Regions from separate parts of the Roseovarius sp. BRH_c41 genome, predicted to be linked through region 1. Evidence: riboswitches for the same ligand, from Rfam matches in the RefSeq annotation. Region 1 holds a riboswitch; the other holds the start of a gene.
The links. Region 1 has a riboswitch for S-adenosylmethionine ahead of metZ (O-succinylhomoserine sulfhydrylase). Riboswitches for the same ligand answer to the same signal wherever they lie in the genome.

Region 1 (7,559 bases):
TTGGCGGCGTTCAATTCGGCAAAGGCCTGTTCATCCTCTCGCTTGACCATCACTTGCGTCTCGGTTGGCACGGCGCGACGGGCCAATTCAATCAGATCCTCGAACCAGAGGCAGTCGTTTTCGATCAGCTCGACCGAAATCCTCGCAACCGAGCGCTGAGAATGGGGCGTCGCAAGCTGGCCGCGTGCAGACCGCGCATGTTCGCTGAGTTCCAGCGAGCAGGGGCAGGTTGAGGAATAGACGTAATCGAGATGCATGAACTTCCGCTTGATCCCGGCGGATTCGACCAGTTCCATTGCGATGTCGTAATATTGAAAGCCCTCCAGACCGGAGCGCAGCGAGCGCACCCTGGCCGGGTAGGAGAGGCGCATTTGCAGGCGCGCATCGACCGACTCGAGATCGGTGATGTAATCGGCCAAAGCCGCCTCCATCACCTCGGCGCTGAAGGTCTTTTCGGCGTGTTTGTAGAAACTGCGCATGATCCGGGACATGTTGATGCCCTTTTTGCCCGCATCAAGGCTGACCGTGCCCGTGACCGAAGTCTCGAGCGTCAAGTCGCCATTGTCGCGGGTATGGTAACGGATCGGCAGGCGGAAATTGGAAATCCCCACATGTTGCAACTGCTGTCTGGTGCCGCGAATAAGTGACGCGGGGCCGTTTTGCAGGTCGGGCAGGGTGGCAAGATAGGCCGGATTGGTCGCGAAATCCTCTGGGTAGTCGCGCGCCAAATGAGGGTAATTCGACAGTTCGCCCGAGGGCAGGAGCCGCGCGATTGCCGGGTCGAGATCGGCCACTTCCTCGGGGGAGGCGGCGCGCGCCCAATCCCGCAAAAGCGCAAGCGCTTCCTTAGCCTCGTCCCGATCCGGTGCAGGCTTCATTTCAGACGGATGCACATTCATCGCAAAACTTCCCTTCAGCTCTGCCAGACCCTTACATATAGCGTTTTGGCAGGAATTGCTATTATCGTAGGGATTTACGCCAAATGCGGCAAAGCGGATCATTCAAGCCCCGGAAATAGCTGAAAAACTTTTTGCTCTCAGCCTGCGGCCTCCAGGGCATTGCGAATGTCGTCGATCAGATCGCCGCAATCTTCCAGCCCTACGCTCAATCGGACAAGACCCGGTGTGATACCGAGCGCCGCCTTTTGATCGGCAGGCAGGCGCTGGTGCGTGGTGGTGGCGGGGTGGGTCACGATGGATTTCGCATCGCCCAGATTGTTCGAGATGATCACGATGTCCAGCGCGTTCAGGAAGCGGAAGGCCGCCTCTTGCCCGCCCTTGAGGTCGAGCGCCAGAACCGTGCCGCCTTCGCCCATCTGCGCGCGCACCAGAGCGTGCTGCGGATGGTTAGGCAGACCCGGATAGATCACCCGCGCCAGGCGCGCATCGCCCTGCAACGCATCGGCAATCGTCTGTGCGCTTGCGGTCTGTGCGCGCACGCGCAGGTCGATGGTCTCGAGCCCCTTGAGCATGACCCAAGCCGTGAAGGGCGACATCGAGCCGCCGGTGTGTTTCATGTAGGGCTCGACGGTGCCGCGGATGAAATCGCGCGTGCCGAGGATCACCCCGCCCAGCGTGCGGCCTTGCCCGTCGATATGCTTGGTCGCGGAATAGATCACCACATCCGCACCCTGTTCGATGGCGCGGGAAAAGACGGGTGTGGCAAAGACATTGTCCACCAGCACGAGCGCGCCCGCCGCATGGGCCAACTCCGCCACCGCGCGGATATCGACCACGTCGAGCGTGGGGTTCGAGATGGTCTCGAAGAATACCGCCTTGGTGCCGGGCCGGATCGCCGCGCGCCATTGGTCCAGATCGGTGCCATCGACGAAAGTCACCTCGACCCCGAACCGGGTCAGGATTTCCTCGAGCACATAGAGGCAGGAGCCGAATAGGGCACGGGCGGACACCACATGGTCGCCTGACCGCAGCATCGACGTGAGCGCGCCCGAGACAGCCGCCATGCCGCTTGCGGTGGCAAAGGCATCCTCGGCACCCTCAAGGGCTGCGATCCGGTCTTCGAACATCGCGACGGTGGGGTTGCCATAGCGGGCATAGATGAACTCATCCGCGCCCGCCTTGATGAACCGCGCCTCCGCCGCCTCGGCGGTGTCATAGACAAACCCTTGGGTGAGGAAAATCGCTTCGCTCACCTCGTTATACTGGCTGCGTCGCGTGCCGCCATGCACCAGTTTGGTGCGCTTTTGCCAAGTCTCGCTCATATCCAACCTCCGGGCAGCCCGCCCATGAAAAAAGCCCCAACGCGGTCAAGCGAAAGGGGCCTTTCATCCTGACCTTTTAGCGGTTTGTTTAACGTGGCCCGCAATCCGGTAACAAATCGCCACAGTCGCGCATTACTCCTGCGTGCGGGCGTCGTCAACTGTGTCACGCAGGTTTCATGCAAGCGTCACCTTAGCGACGTATGTGTCGGTTACCCCACACCCACAACATCTAGTGGGATGAGGGACATGCCGCTGATCCATGTGAATGCGGGGCCAATGGGGCCGATGGTGCATGACGGGCCGGGTGATCTGGACTCTGTCCTGTCCGGTCTCCCGGTGGGAGATGGCCCCGTGATCGTGATGGTGCATGGCTTCAAATACGCGCCCAACCATCCCACGGAATGCCCGCATCGCCACATTTTTTCGCTCGCCCCGGAGCGCACCTGTTTCAAGGTGCGCAGTTGGCCTGCCGGGTTGGGATTTGGCGCGGGTGCGCCTGACGAAGGGTTGGGCATCGGGTTTGGCTGGCAGGCGCGTGGCCATATCTGGGGTGCCTATGCCGAGGCGGCCGAGGCGGGTCGTCAACTGGCGCAGGTGATTGAGATGTGTCGCGCCATTGCCCCGGAGCGGCCCATTCACGCGGTGGCGCATTCGCTGGGCGCGCGGGTTGTCCTCTCGGCGCTGCGGCATTTGCCGGCGGGGGCGTTGAGCCGGGTGATCCTGTTGGCTGGGGCGGAATTTGGTCAGCGCGCGGCAGAGGCGCTCGACACACCTGCGGGGCGTTGTGCGGAGGTGATCAATATCACCAGCCGCGAGAATGATTTTTACGATTTCCTGTTGGAATGTCTCATTGCTCCGCCCAAACGCGGGGACCGGAGTCTGGGTCTTGCGCTGCCCAGCGGGGCCAATGTGCTGAACCTTCAGATGGATCATTCCGGCACATTGGCGGCGCTGGAGCGCGCGGGATTTGCCATAGCGCCTGCGACCGCGCGTATCTGTCACTGGTCGCCCTATACCCGGCCCGGTGTCTTTGGCCTTTACAACAGCCTGTTGCGCCGTGGCCCGGATTTGCCGCTTGGCGCGCTCCGGGCGGCGCTGCCTTGCGTGTCCGAACCGCGCTGGTCGCGCCTTCTGACCCTGCCAGAGATACGCCTGCCCTTGCCAATGGGGCGCAAACCGTCATTCTGAGCGCGCACACTGCGCAGGAGATTGACCGATGCCCGCCCCGATTGACCTCTATTACTGGCCCACGCCGAATGGCTGGAAAGTTTCCATCGCCCTCGAGGAAATGGGCCTGCCGTATCGCTGTCACCTAATTGATATTGGGGCGGGCGATCAGCATGCCCCTGAGTATCTGAAAATCTCGCCCAACAATCGCATCCCCGCCATCACCGACCCCGACGGGCCGGACGGCGCGCCGATCCATATTTTCGAATCCGGGGCGATCCTGCAATATCTGGCGCGCAAGACCGGGCAGTTTTACGGCGAGAGCATGCGCGACCATATCGCGGTCGATCAATGGCTGATGTGGCAGATGGGCGGTGTCGGGCCAATGGCTGGTCAGGCGCATCATTTTCTGAAATTCGCCAAGGACGATATCCCCTATGCCAAGGACCGCTACCGTGGTGAGGTGGCGCGGCTTTATGGCGTGCTCGATCGGCAATTGGCCGGCCATGACTTTGTTGCGGGTGATTTCTATTCCATCGCCGATATGGCGCTCTGGGGCTGGTGCTCGCTCTGGGAGGGGCAGCAACAGACGCTGGAGGACAAGCCGCATTTCGCCCGCTGGCTCGAGCGTGTGGGAGCGCGGGAGGGGGTCCGGCGCGGGCGGGCATTGCATGCCGACAAGCGACGTGATCCGACCGCGAAGCCGTGAGTCGCAGACGGCTATTGCGGTGGGTGAGGCCGAGTTGATTGGAATGCTGCAATGCAGCAACACTTTGCGCGGCATTCAACAGGGTGCGCGATTTTTGCGATCTGTTGCGGTATCATGAGCAGAGGGAGGGGACCTGTCTGATCCAAGAAGGGGAACCCCATGGCCGAAAGCGACCTGATAACCCGGTTCATGCCCGCCCAATGGCGGCGCGATCTGGATCTTTTTCTGGTGGAACGCGCCGCCGGGATGAATGGCTATCTCTTGGCGCGCCAGAGGATTGCGAGTGTGGCCTATCTTCAGAGCCTAAGCGAGTCGGAACTGGCAAGCATGGGCCTGAGCCGTAGTGATATACCGAGCTTTGTGTTCGAGGACATTCTGCCGGATTAAGAGGGCCGCGCAAGCGCTGATCCAGCTTGACAGTCTGAGTGGCAACCGCCAACTCTGCGCCTCATGTTCGATATGCGACCCGTGGGATATCTCGTTGGCCTGATGGTCATGGCCATGGGCCTGACCATGGCGTTGCCGCTTTTGGTGGATATCGCCGAAGGGCGGGAACATTGGCCGGTGTTTGCCGAAAGCATGATCGTGACCTGCCTGATGGGGGGGCTCGTGGCCTTGGCCTGCAAGAATTCTGTGGGTCAGGGGCTGACGATCCAACAGGCGTTTTTGCTGACCACGCTGGTCTGGGTGGCGCTGCCGCTTTTTGGAGCGCTGCCGTTCATTCTGGGTGAGACCCGGTTGGGGTTCATTGACGCGTTTTTTGAAGCGATGTCAGGCGTCACGACGACAGGTGCGACAGTAATCGCCGGGCTCGATGACCTGCCAAAGGGGCTGTTGCTGTGGCGCGGCATTCTGCAATGGTTGGGCGGCCTTGGGATCGTGATCGTTGCGCTGGTTTTTCTGCCAGAAATGCGGGTGGGGGGGATGCAGTTCTTTCGCGCCGAAGGGTTTGACACCTTTGGCAAGGCGCTGCCGCGCACGATCGACATCTCGAAAGGGGTGCTGAACGTCTATCTTGGGCTGACGGCGGTCTGTACGCTGAGCTATTTGACGCTGGGAATGGGGGCGTTCGATGCGACAGTGCATGCGCTGACCACTGTGTCCACTGGCGGTTTCTCGTCTTATGATGTGTCCTTCGGAGCGTTTCCAGGGCCACCGCAATATGCCTGCGTTGTGTTTATGATCCTTGCGAGTCTGCCCTTTGTGCGAATGATGCAGGGGGTGCATGGCAATCTGGAACCGATCTATCGCGACACGCAGGTGCGCACCTATCTGCGCTGGCTGTTCTATGCGTTTGCGTTGGTGGCAGTCTATGATTTCCTGATGAATGGCCGGATCACCGAAGAAAGCCTGCGGGAGCGGTTGTTCAACGTGGTCTCGATTTTCACCGGCACGGGATATGGCGACGGCGACGTGACGGCCTGGGGCAATTTTCCATTTGTTGTGTTGATCGCGGTTGGCGCGATTGGCGGCTGCACGGGGTCCACGGGCTGTTCCATCAAGATTTTCCGCTACCAGCTCATGTTGCGGGCTCTGGGGCAGCAGGCGCGTCGAATCTTCAACCCATCGAGTGTGATGGTGCTGCGCCATGAGGGGCGAAAGGTGGAAGATGAGGTTTTGCAATCGGTGATGCTCCTCTTCACCGTCTATATCCTGTCGCTGGGCTTCTTTTCGGTGGCCCTCGAACTCACAGGGTTGACCTTGATGGAATCGGTCACAGGGGCCTGGACCTCGATCTTCAATGTCGGTCCCGCCTTTGGCCAGAGTGTCGGGGCGACTGGATCGCTCTCGGCTTTTCCAGATGCGGCCAAGGTATTGATGATTCTTGCCATGTTGATGGGGCGGTTGGAGATTCTGGCCGTCATCGTGCTCATTCTGCCGTCATTCTGGCGTCCTTAACATTCTGACCTCATAAGGAGCCTGAGATGGCTGAGAAATCCGTTGAGTTTCGCGCACAGGCACCCTTGGGGGCGCAGATCAGCCATATGCTGAAATCGCGCGGGGTTGAGGTGATCTTTGGTATTCCGGGGGTGCATAATCAGGAAATGTATCGCGGGATCGAAGAGGCCGGGATCACGCATGTTCTCGCGCGGCATGAACAGGGCGCGGGGTTCATGGCCGATGGCTATGCGCGGGCCACGGGCCAACCGGGTGTGGCCTATGTGATCACCGGGCCGGGGCTGTGCAATATCCTGACGCCGCTGGGGCAGGCGTGGTCGGACAGTGTGCCGGTGCTGGTGCTGTCGTCCTGTCTGGACGAGACGGCGGCGCAACAGGGGCAGTTGCACCAGATGCGCGATCAGCGCGCGGCGGCGGGCTGTGTCTGTGAGTGGAGCGAAGAGGCGCGGGATGCCGCCAGTGCCTATCGGCTGATTGACCGCGCGCTTGTGGAGTTTGCCACGCGGCGCGGCAGGCCACGGCATATTCAGGTGCCGATTGCGGCGCTGGAAGGGATGGCCGAGGCGGCGCCTGTGGCGGTGGCTTTGGATCATGCGCCGGTGCTGGCCGCTGAGGCGGCGGCGGAGGTGGCCGAGGCGCTGACGCACGCGCGCAAGCCGCTGCTCATTCTGGGCGGCGGGGCTGTGAAAAGTGCCGAGGCGTGGCGCGAGATTGCCACGCGGCTGGGGGCTGCGACCTTTACCAGCTATGCCGGGCGCGGGATCATGGGGGTGGAGGCGCCGCTCGATTTCGGGGCCTATCTGGCGCGGCCTGACAGTGTGTCGGTCATCGCTGAGGCCGATCTTGTGCTGGTCGTGGGCAGCGAGTTGTCGCAGAACGATCTGTGGCGGGCAGATTTGGGGCATCGTGCGCCGCTGATCCGGGTGGATATCGACGCGAGCGTTCTGGGTGGGGCTGTATCGGGAGATCGCCGGATTCTCGCGGATGCGGGCGCGCTCGGGCGGGCGCTCTTGAGGCACGACCTTGGGTCTCGCGGCGGCTGGCGGCCTGAAGAGATCGCGTCCGCGCGGGCGCGGTGGCGGGCCGAGAGCGGTGCGGAGCGGCCCGGCATTGCCAGCCTTTGCGACACCTTGCGCGCGGCGCTGCCGGAGGACACGATGATCTATTCCGACATGACGCAATTCGCCTATGTCGCCAAGGAGGTCTGGCCAATGGCGCGGCCCGGTCACTGGCATCATCCCACCGGCTTTGGCACGCTGGGCTATGCGCTGCCTGCAGCGATTGGCGGGGCGATGGCGCGGCGGGGCAAGCCCACGGTCGCAATCGCGGGCGATTACGGGTGTCAGTATACGGTGCAGGAACTGGGCACGGCGGTCGAGCAGGGATTGGCCCTGCCGATCCTGATCTGGGACAATACCAAGCTGAAAGAGATCGAGGACAGCATGGTGCGCGCGCAGATCGCGCCCAATGCGGTCAAGGCGCATAATCCTGATTTCTGCGCCCTTGCGCGGGCTTATGGCGCGCATGCCGTGGCCCCGCAGAGTGCCACGGCGTTGCAAGAGG
Region 2 (7,559 bases), on a different contig from region 1:
GGCAAATCACCAGCCTCAATCCAGCGCCGAACTGTCTTGTCAGAGACCCCGCAGAACGCCGCGACTTCCATGATGTCGAGCAGCGGCTCGCGCTTGAAGTTGGGTTTACTCGGCATGATCGTCCCCTTCGCTTGACAGAGGAGCCTGATGCTCCTCGCCCGATTGGGGAGTGGCTGCTAAAGCCTCAACGGCAGCTGCACGTGCCAACAGCCGGACCAGCCCACGCAGTGTCTCATCTGCGCGATCTGTGCTCTGTTGGTGTGAAACTTCCCGGCGCATCGGCCACTCCATGTTTTTGCTCGTCGTGGAGCAAATTTATGGCGTGACGTCCTCGTGGTCGCGGATAGACGATTTTCCGTTTTGGAAAATTGCCTATATTGCCTATCTAGGGGTCATCTGATTGTGAACCGAATAGTTCTGAGAAGCGCCTTCCGATGCGATCGATCTTCTTCTTTCGATCCTCTATGTCTCGCAATCGATCCTTTAGAGACTTGTATGATGCTCCCGTTGGTTGTGGCACGCCCGGAAGACAGAACACTTCATTGGCGACGTACATAAATGGCGTCGGCGGCGGGAACCCTTCAATTCCTTCCTCGATTTTAGGCTCCTCCCCGGTCGAACGGCGCCACCAGTAAACAAAAAACTCCACCAGGTACTCTCGAGATGTATCCACCAGAAAGGGTTCATCGCGTGGCTTGGTCGTCAGGTTTTGGACCAGAGCCTCCAGGCCGCTCCGAAGGTCATCCAGAGCGAAAAAATCGTCATTCAAAGGGTTTCCTCTCAAGGCATGCTCGACAATCAGTGTCAGTCCGGCCTCGTCTGCTTCTTGCAGCGCGGCAAGGAGTTTTTGCGTTCTCTCGGAGATCCGACGAAGCTTGGTGACTTGACCCTTGTTTACAAAGCCGCGCAAAAACTCGGCCTTTCTCTTGTAAGCGGCAAGGATCGGTTTGAGTTTTTGCCAACTCTCGGCGTCAATCTCCGGCGCCGCCTCTTTGAAGTGTTTCCTGAGGCCGCTTTGAACACGGCTTTGAAACTCTTGAGTCAAGCTGGGGAATACGTCTTGTGTCATATCAATTATACCTAGTGAACTTGGGCGTCGGGGAGAAGCCATGACTGGTCGAGGTGCTACAGCCTATTGTAACAATACCGCCTCCACTGTAATGTCATACCTGCATCAAGAGTGGGCGCTGAGCCTGCACCAACCTGCTGACCCAGCAAGGTGGTTCCCCTCTAGGGAGATGCGGCCGAAGATTAGGCAACGAAAGGGTCTCCCATGAGACACGCCATTCAATACAAGACTCGTGTCGCTAGGATGCGCACGATGCCGATCTTTGGTCTTTCTGTTAATTTTGCAGGAGGCGAAGACACATGGCACAGAACCATCCCCCGAGATTTGATCAGACCACGCGAACCTTATTCCTGAGGCTGACGATTGCGCGTGCGATGACGCCACGCATGCAGAAACGGCTTTATGCCCTACGCGAGCTTGAACGCCTGCTTGCCATCGCGGCCGACGGTCATCAACTTGGCGTGCGCGGCTTTCTTCTGAACTCTCTTGGGAAAGATTACCCCGTCAGCAAGAGGGCTATGGATCTCGAGCTACGCGGGTACGGACCTCAGCGCTTGGTCGAGGCCGCCGAACAGATAGAACTCAAACTCTGGGTGCAGCCTCATGCGCATCGCAAGGGCTAGCTACAGTGGCGCGGTCGGCGCAAGAAGAAGTGAGAAAACGATGAGACTACGAGACCTTTGGTGCGAGCAGGATGGGCCCGCGCAGCCAATCGATGAGGGCGTCTGGACACGCCAGAGAGATCGAGCGGAGATGAGAAGCATCAAGAAGAGTCTGCGGGCGCTCCGCAAATCACATGCAATGCAGACCCGACTGCACGGTGGTGCTGCGCGGGAGCGATGAACTGCGTACCAAAAAAACTAAATACAAAGGGTCTCGGAGAGTGTCCGGTCTCCTGTGTAAGCAGATGATTGCGGCGCACTGCGTGCTTGAATGCTGGTCAAGGAACCCGATCAGCAAGTGCAAATAGTAGCTTAATTTACGCCAGATCCTGTCGAACTAATGGGGAGTAGCTCAGGTTGAGCGTTTTGGCGGTGGCCCGCCTCGCGGCACGAACGGCTGCTTCTGCGGCACGTCAGCCAGTAACGCCAATCAGGCCGTGTTCTTCGACCTTGACGCTGCCGACTCTGTCGATCTGCTGGCCGCCGCCGATGCCACAATCTTTGCCGAGGTGGACGCAACGCCGAAGATCATCCGCTCTCTCGCCATCAACAAGTCGCCCGCGCTTCTCGCCGTACCCAACCCGAGCCCCCTGCACATCCAGCGTGCAGAGGTCATCGCGCAGTCGCCTGATTTCAGAAGCCGCGTGTGCAAGGCGCTGGCCGCGCGCTTCCCAAAGGATCCAGCAGCCCCACTGACCCCAGTTGAAAAGCAGATCTTCGGCGGGTTCTACAGCCACGCTGACAAAGCCCTGCTGACTGAGTTCCAGCGCGCGGACTGGCGGCGGCGTCAGGAGATTACTGCGAGCCTCACCGACGCGCGCCTGCTCCAGCTGGGTCGACGTCTTGTCGCGTTCCATGCACCTGCGCTGCTCTCTCCGGAAGAGCATGGCCAATTCGACGCGTGGCTTCGTGAGCGCAGGTCTGCGCCCAATGCGCCGGACACCGAATGGACGGGCTTGGCGAAAGCGCGGGATGCTCTGGGTGAATTGCGCGCAAAGGCAGGGGTTGATCAGGGATTGGTCGTGGAAATTGAAGCTTATCTGCAACATTTCGAACCTTGAGCGCTCTCGGGCAGAGCCGGCTTCCCGGGCAGCGCGTGGTCGTAAGGTGCAGGCAAGGCGTGATTTTCAGGATGTTGGAACAAGGCTGAAGTTGTGCCTATAGTTTCCTACTGAATAAATATGGTATGTGCCGCGCTCGGGCATAATCAGACCCCCACGGCAGAGCGGAACATCTGCTGTTGGAAAAAATATAATTTCTGGAAGGACGACACTGCATGGCGAGGTTTAATCCACATCATAACAACAGCAAACTCTATCCCGCGATGCGCGAGTTTGCGGCGGAATGTCTGTTGCGCGATGGATCACTGTTGCAGCCTGGGCTAACGCTCTGGACGTCCGAGAACCTGGAAGAGCTTGATCGTTCATTCGTCCAGAACCCAGATGCAGGTGACGGCACATACTATGTCAAACTTGGGCAGCAGGTTGGGGCTGGCTCGCCTGATAGTCGCAAACTCATGGCCGAGCTGCACTGGCTGCTGTTCGTTTTCCCCAGCGACATGAATGCCTCGACGAAAGTCGAGCGGATCAAAGAGATGTGGGCTTGGTCCGGCGAAGACCTGCCCGATGACGTCGCTTTCCTGAATCATAACATTCTCGAAGGTCTCGGCCATACGGGGCAGGCCTACAAGAACCACAGATGGCGCGAATTGAGCTTTCTGATCGGAGCGCTTCAGCTCTGGAAGAAGCTGCCGCCGGATCAACGCGAGGAAAATCTCGCGCAGTCAAACCGGTTCACCGCGTTCCTTGACGCCGCGCCGGGGGTAGAAGGGCGGCAATTGCGCCATATCCTGCCGCATCTTCTGTTTCCTGACGAATTTGAGCGCATTTCCAGCCCGCGTCACAAGCGAGAAATCCTTGAAGGCTTCGGCGTGGTCACCCGTCGGGATGCCAACAAGATGGACACGGCCTCACTCGATGCAGCCATTGAGGAGCTGCGAAAGAAGCTCGACTCTGAGCATGGCCGGGCGATCGACTTCTATGAGCCAGATATTGAAAGCAAGTGGCGGGACCGCGGGGCGACCTATCTGGTCAGTTGGAACCCCGCAAAGTGGGACTGGCAGTCCTTCGCGGAAGACCGCGCTACCACGGTTGCGGGCGAGACTGTCACGCATCCCTGGCGGACCAGCTCGAAGAAACCGAAGGTTGATGACCGGGTATACCTCCTCCGAACGGGGCAGGATCCACGCGGGGTGATCGCCCGCGGCAGGGTGGCTAAAGCGCCTTACCCCGACACCCATTGGGACAAGGCGCGCGCGGAAGCTGGCGAAACTGCTGATTTCATCGATGTTGAATTCGAGGATATCCGAGATCCAGCGCAGGATGCCTTCGTGCCGTTGGACATGTTGACCAGCAAGATCGCGGGTCAGGACTGGACCCCGCAATCCTCGGGTATCCTGATCAAACCTGCTGCGGCCCGAGCTTTGGCACGCCTATGGGAAGCGGCCGAACCGGCCGAGACGGTTATCGAGACAACAGCTAGGGTTGGCGCAGCTATGGCACAAAATCTCATTCTCTATGGCCCGCCCGGCACTGGAAAAACCTACAGCACGACAGCCGAAGCCGTCCGCCTGTGTGGTGAGCCGGTGCCAGCTGACCGCGGCGCGTTGATGGATGTGTATCAGCGCCTGTTGGCGGCGGGGCGGATCGAATTTGTGACCTTTCACCAGTCAATGGCCTATGAGGATTTCGTCGAGGGTCGGCAACCTATGACTGGGGCCGACGATGGAGAGAGCACGGCTTCAGCCGGGTTCAGGCTCGAAGCCGTGCCCGGAACATTTCGACGTATCGCAAAGCGGGCTGAGACCAGTCGAGGGCGCGCATCAACTGCAGACAGTGTCCAGATCGCCGGACGGCAGGTGTTCAAAATGTCGATCGGCGAGGCGAACAATCCAGAGGATGCCCATCTATTCGAGGATGCGATCAAGGGCGGGTACGCGGTGCTCGGATTTGAGGATATCGACTGGAGCGACGAAAAATATGCCAGCCGGGAGGCCATTCTTGATGCTTGCAAGGCGAACAGTGCGCAGAGCGGTGAGATCGATGGCCGTTCCGGCGCAGTTCAGATGCCGTTTCGGTTTCGTAACTGGATCCGCACCGGCGACGTCGTCATCGTGTCGAAGGGCAATTCTAAGTTTCGTGCGATCGGCCTGTTCACAGGCGGATACGAGTTCGCGCCGCGACCGGAAGGTGACTATGCCCATCGTCGCGCGGTTCAGTGGCTCTGGGTGGATTGCGAGGGTGTCCCGATCGATGAAATCTACTCGCGCCGGTTCATGCAGCAATCGATCTATCTACTCTATGACAGCGAACTGAACGTGCCAGCTCTCGAACGCTACATGAACAGCCAGCACGTCGAAGGGCCAGCTGATCCAGAACCCTTCGTCCTGATCATCGACGAGATCAACCGCGCCAATATCTCGAAGGTCTTCGGGGAGTTGATCACGCTGCTGGAACCCGACAAGCGACTCGGTGAGCCGAACCAGATCAAGGTGCGTTTGCCGTATTCGGGGGATGAATTTGGGGTTCCATCGAACCTGCACATCCTCGGCACGATGAACACAGCCGACCGGTCGATTGCGCTGCTGGACATGGCATTGCGGCGGCGTTTCATATTCCACGAGTTGATGCCCAAACCTTCAGTTCTCAAGGATGCGGCGAAGCGCACCGGGATCGACCTGCCGCTCTTACTGACCACGATCAATGATCGCATCGAGTACCTCTACGACCGCGAGCACCAGATCGGGCACGCCTATTTCACCGGCTGCGCAACACCCGCCGATGTCGACGAGGTCATGCGCCACAAGGTGATCCCGCTTCTGGCCGAATATTTCTTCGAGGATTGGGCCAAGATCGCTGCTGTGCTGGGCGATCTGGAAACGCATGACCACGACATCAGCGGCGGGTTTCTGAACCGCTCGGCGCTCAAAGCACCGCCGGGGCTCGATAATGGTGAGGCTCTGCCCCGGTTTCGTTGGTCGGTTCGCAGCGTGGATCAGGGTTTCGATTATGCGCGGCTGCTGGCACAATGATCCGGCGCACCCTGCGTGAATGGCAGCGCATCGGCTACGGGAACGATGATGAGGATTCGATCCCCGAGGTGCTGGCCGACAGGATCGCGACCATCGCGCAGCGGTCTGCCTTCGCGGGCCGTGGAGGTGAAGGCGTGCTGGAGCACGGCCGCAAGAGCCTGCGCGCCCGTGGCGTGGTGGGTGTCATCGCAGCGCAGGGGTGCCAGCTCGAGATTTTGCCGAAGATCGAAGGGCCAGGTGAACGCAAACCCCATGACACCGACCTGCGCACACGGCTCATCCACATGCTGGGGGTCGTGCACCACCTGCCCATCGATGCGGGGTCCATGGCGCAGCTTGGCTGGCAACGGGACACCGTATTGGAATTGCTGATCCGGCTGTTCTGTAGACGGCTTGCGGATGCTGTGCGCCAAGGCATGCCCCGGCGATATCTGGAGCATGACGATGACCTGCCTTCGCTGCGCGGGCGGCTGGACGTCACGCGGCAATTCTCGCGACACGCCGTTGCGCCCCAAAAGCTGGCTTGCCGTTTCGATGACCTATCCCCTGATATCGCACTGAACCGAGTGATGCGCGCTGCCATCACACGCCTGCAGCGCCTGGCTCAAGCACCAGACAATCAGCAGACGCTGCGCGAGCTCAGCTTCGCCTATGCCGATGTTACCGATGTGCCGGTCAAGGCTTTGCGCTGGGACCTGATCACGCTTGATCGAACCAATCAACGCTGGCGCGATCTTGTGTCCTTCGCACGGCTGTTCCTGTCGGACCGGCATCAGCAGACCAGCGCAGGATCGGTCGATGGTCACGCGCTGCTCTTCGAGATGAACACCCTGTTCGAAAACTATGTCGCCCGTCTGTTGCCCCGCGCATTAGCCGGCAGTGGTCTGCGGGTCGTAGCACAAGGCGGCCATCGAGACTGTCTGTTCGAAGGAGAGGCAGGCCGATTTCGGACGAAGCCCGATGTGATCATCCGGCAGGGTGAGCGGGTTGTGATGGTCATCGACACCAAATGGAAGCGGATGACCCCGCAGATCGACGATCCGAAACAGGGTGTCAGCCAAGGGGATGTCTATCAGCTGATGGCCTACAGCCAGCTTTACAATTGCCCGAATGTCATGCTGCTTTATCCACACCATGGTGAACTACCGCCCGATCCGATCTGCACGCTCTATGCAATCGGGGCGAAAGATTCCGAGGCGATCCTGTCCGTGGCGACATTGAACGTGACCGGCCCGTCGAGCAAACACGTGAAGGATTTGAAGTGCTTGACGAAGCAATGCCTTTCCCAATTCATGCCCGCGTGACCCATGCCCGGCCGTCCTGCCATGAACACCCGCACTTGCAGGGTTCATCGAGCCTTATAGAGAAGCTTCGCGCTGCTGCTGATTGTCCTCGGATCTATCTCCGGCTCGTGCCATTTGTCTGCAACGGCCATCCATCGCTCGATCTGCGCCTGAAGCTTGGGTTCGTTTGCATATAGGTGAAACGTATAGAGGCGGTTGACGATGTCGCGCATCAGCGAGCGCATTTCATCTTCATCGATGCGCGAGACTTCGGTCCATGAGATGCGGCGACCATCGGCATCCAGAACAAAGACGTCCGAATAGTCACCGGTCCGGGTGATGGGGGTCAGGCCGGCATGCAGCGCTTCCAGCTGCGTGTTGCGCACGCAAAGCACGGCCATGATCTTGGCCAGCTTTGTTGCAATGCGCCTCTCGTCGTGTTTCATGTGGCCAGA

Region 2: it holds a riboswitch for S-adenosylmethionine, as region 1 does, so the genes downstream of both, VR71_RS12280 (hypothetical protein) here and metZ (O-succinylhomoserine sulfhydrylase) in region 1, are expected to answer to the same signal.

Annotation. Positions count from the first base shown of each region.
Region 1 covers NZ_LADY01000015.1:811-8,369, forward strand. Annotated here, with positions in the region: gene folE2 (GTP cyclohydrolase FolE2) at 1-899, opposite strand, end outside; gene metZ (O-succinylhomoserine sulfhydrylase) at 1,037-2,221, opposite strand; SAM riboswitch at 2,278-2,354, opposite strand; gene VR71_RS04170 (alpha/beta hydrolase) at 2,468-3,409, shown strand; gene VR71_RS04175 (glutathione S-transferase N-terminal domain-containing protein) at 3,438-4,097, shown strand; gene VR71_RS04180 (DUF1127 domain-containing protein) at 4,257-4,484, shown strand; gene VR71_RS04185 (TrkH family potassium uptake protein) at 4,548-5,996, shown strand; gene VR71_RS04190 (thiamine pyrophosphate-binding protein) at 6,023-7,559, shown strand, end outside.
Region 2 covers NZ_LADY01000039.1:5,207-12,765, forward strand. Annotated here, with positions in the region: gene VR71_RS12265 (helix-turn-helix domain-containing protein) at 1-116, opposite strand, end outside; gene VR71_RS12275 (hypothetical protein) at 386-1,069, opposite strand; SAM-I-IV-variant riboswitch at 1,167-1,273, shown strand; gene VR71_RS12280 (hypothetical protein) at 1,369-1,692, shown strand; partial or broken gene VR71_RS12285 (exodeoxyribonuclease I) at 2,163-2,792, shown strand; gene VR71_RS12290 (AAA family ATPase) at 3,008-5,821, shown strand; gene VR71_RS12295 (McrC family protein) at 5,818-7,125, shown strand; gene VR71_RS12300 (hypothetical protein) at 7,170-7,550, opposite strand.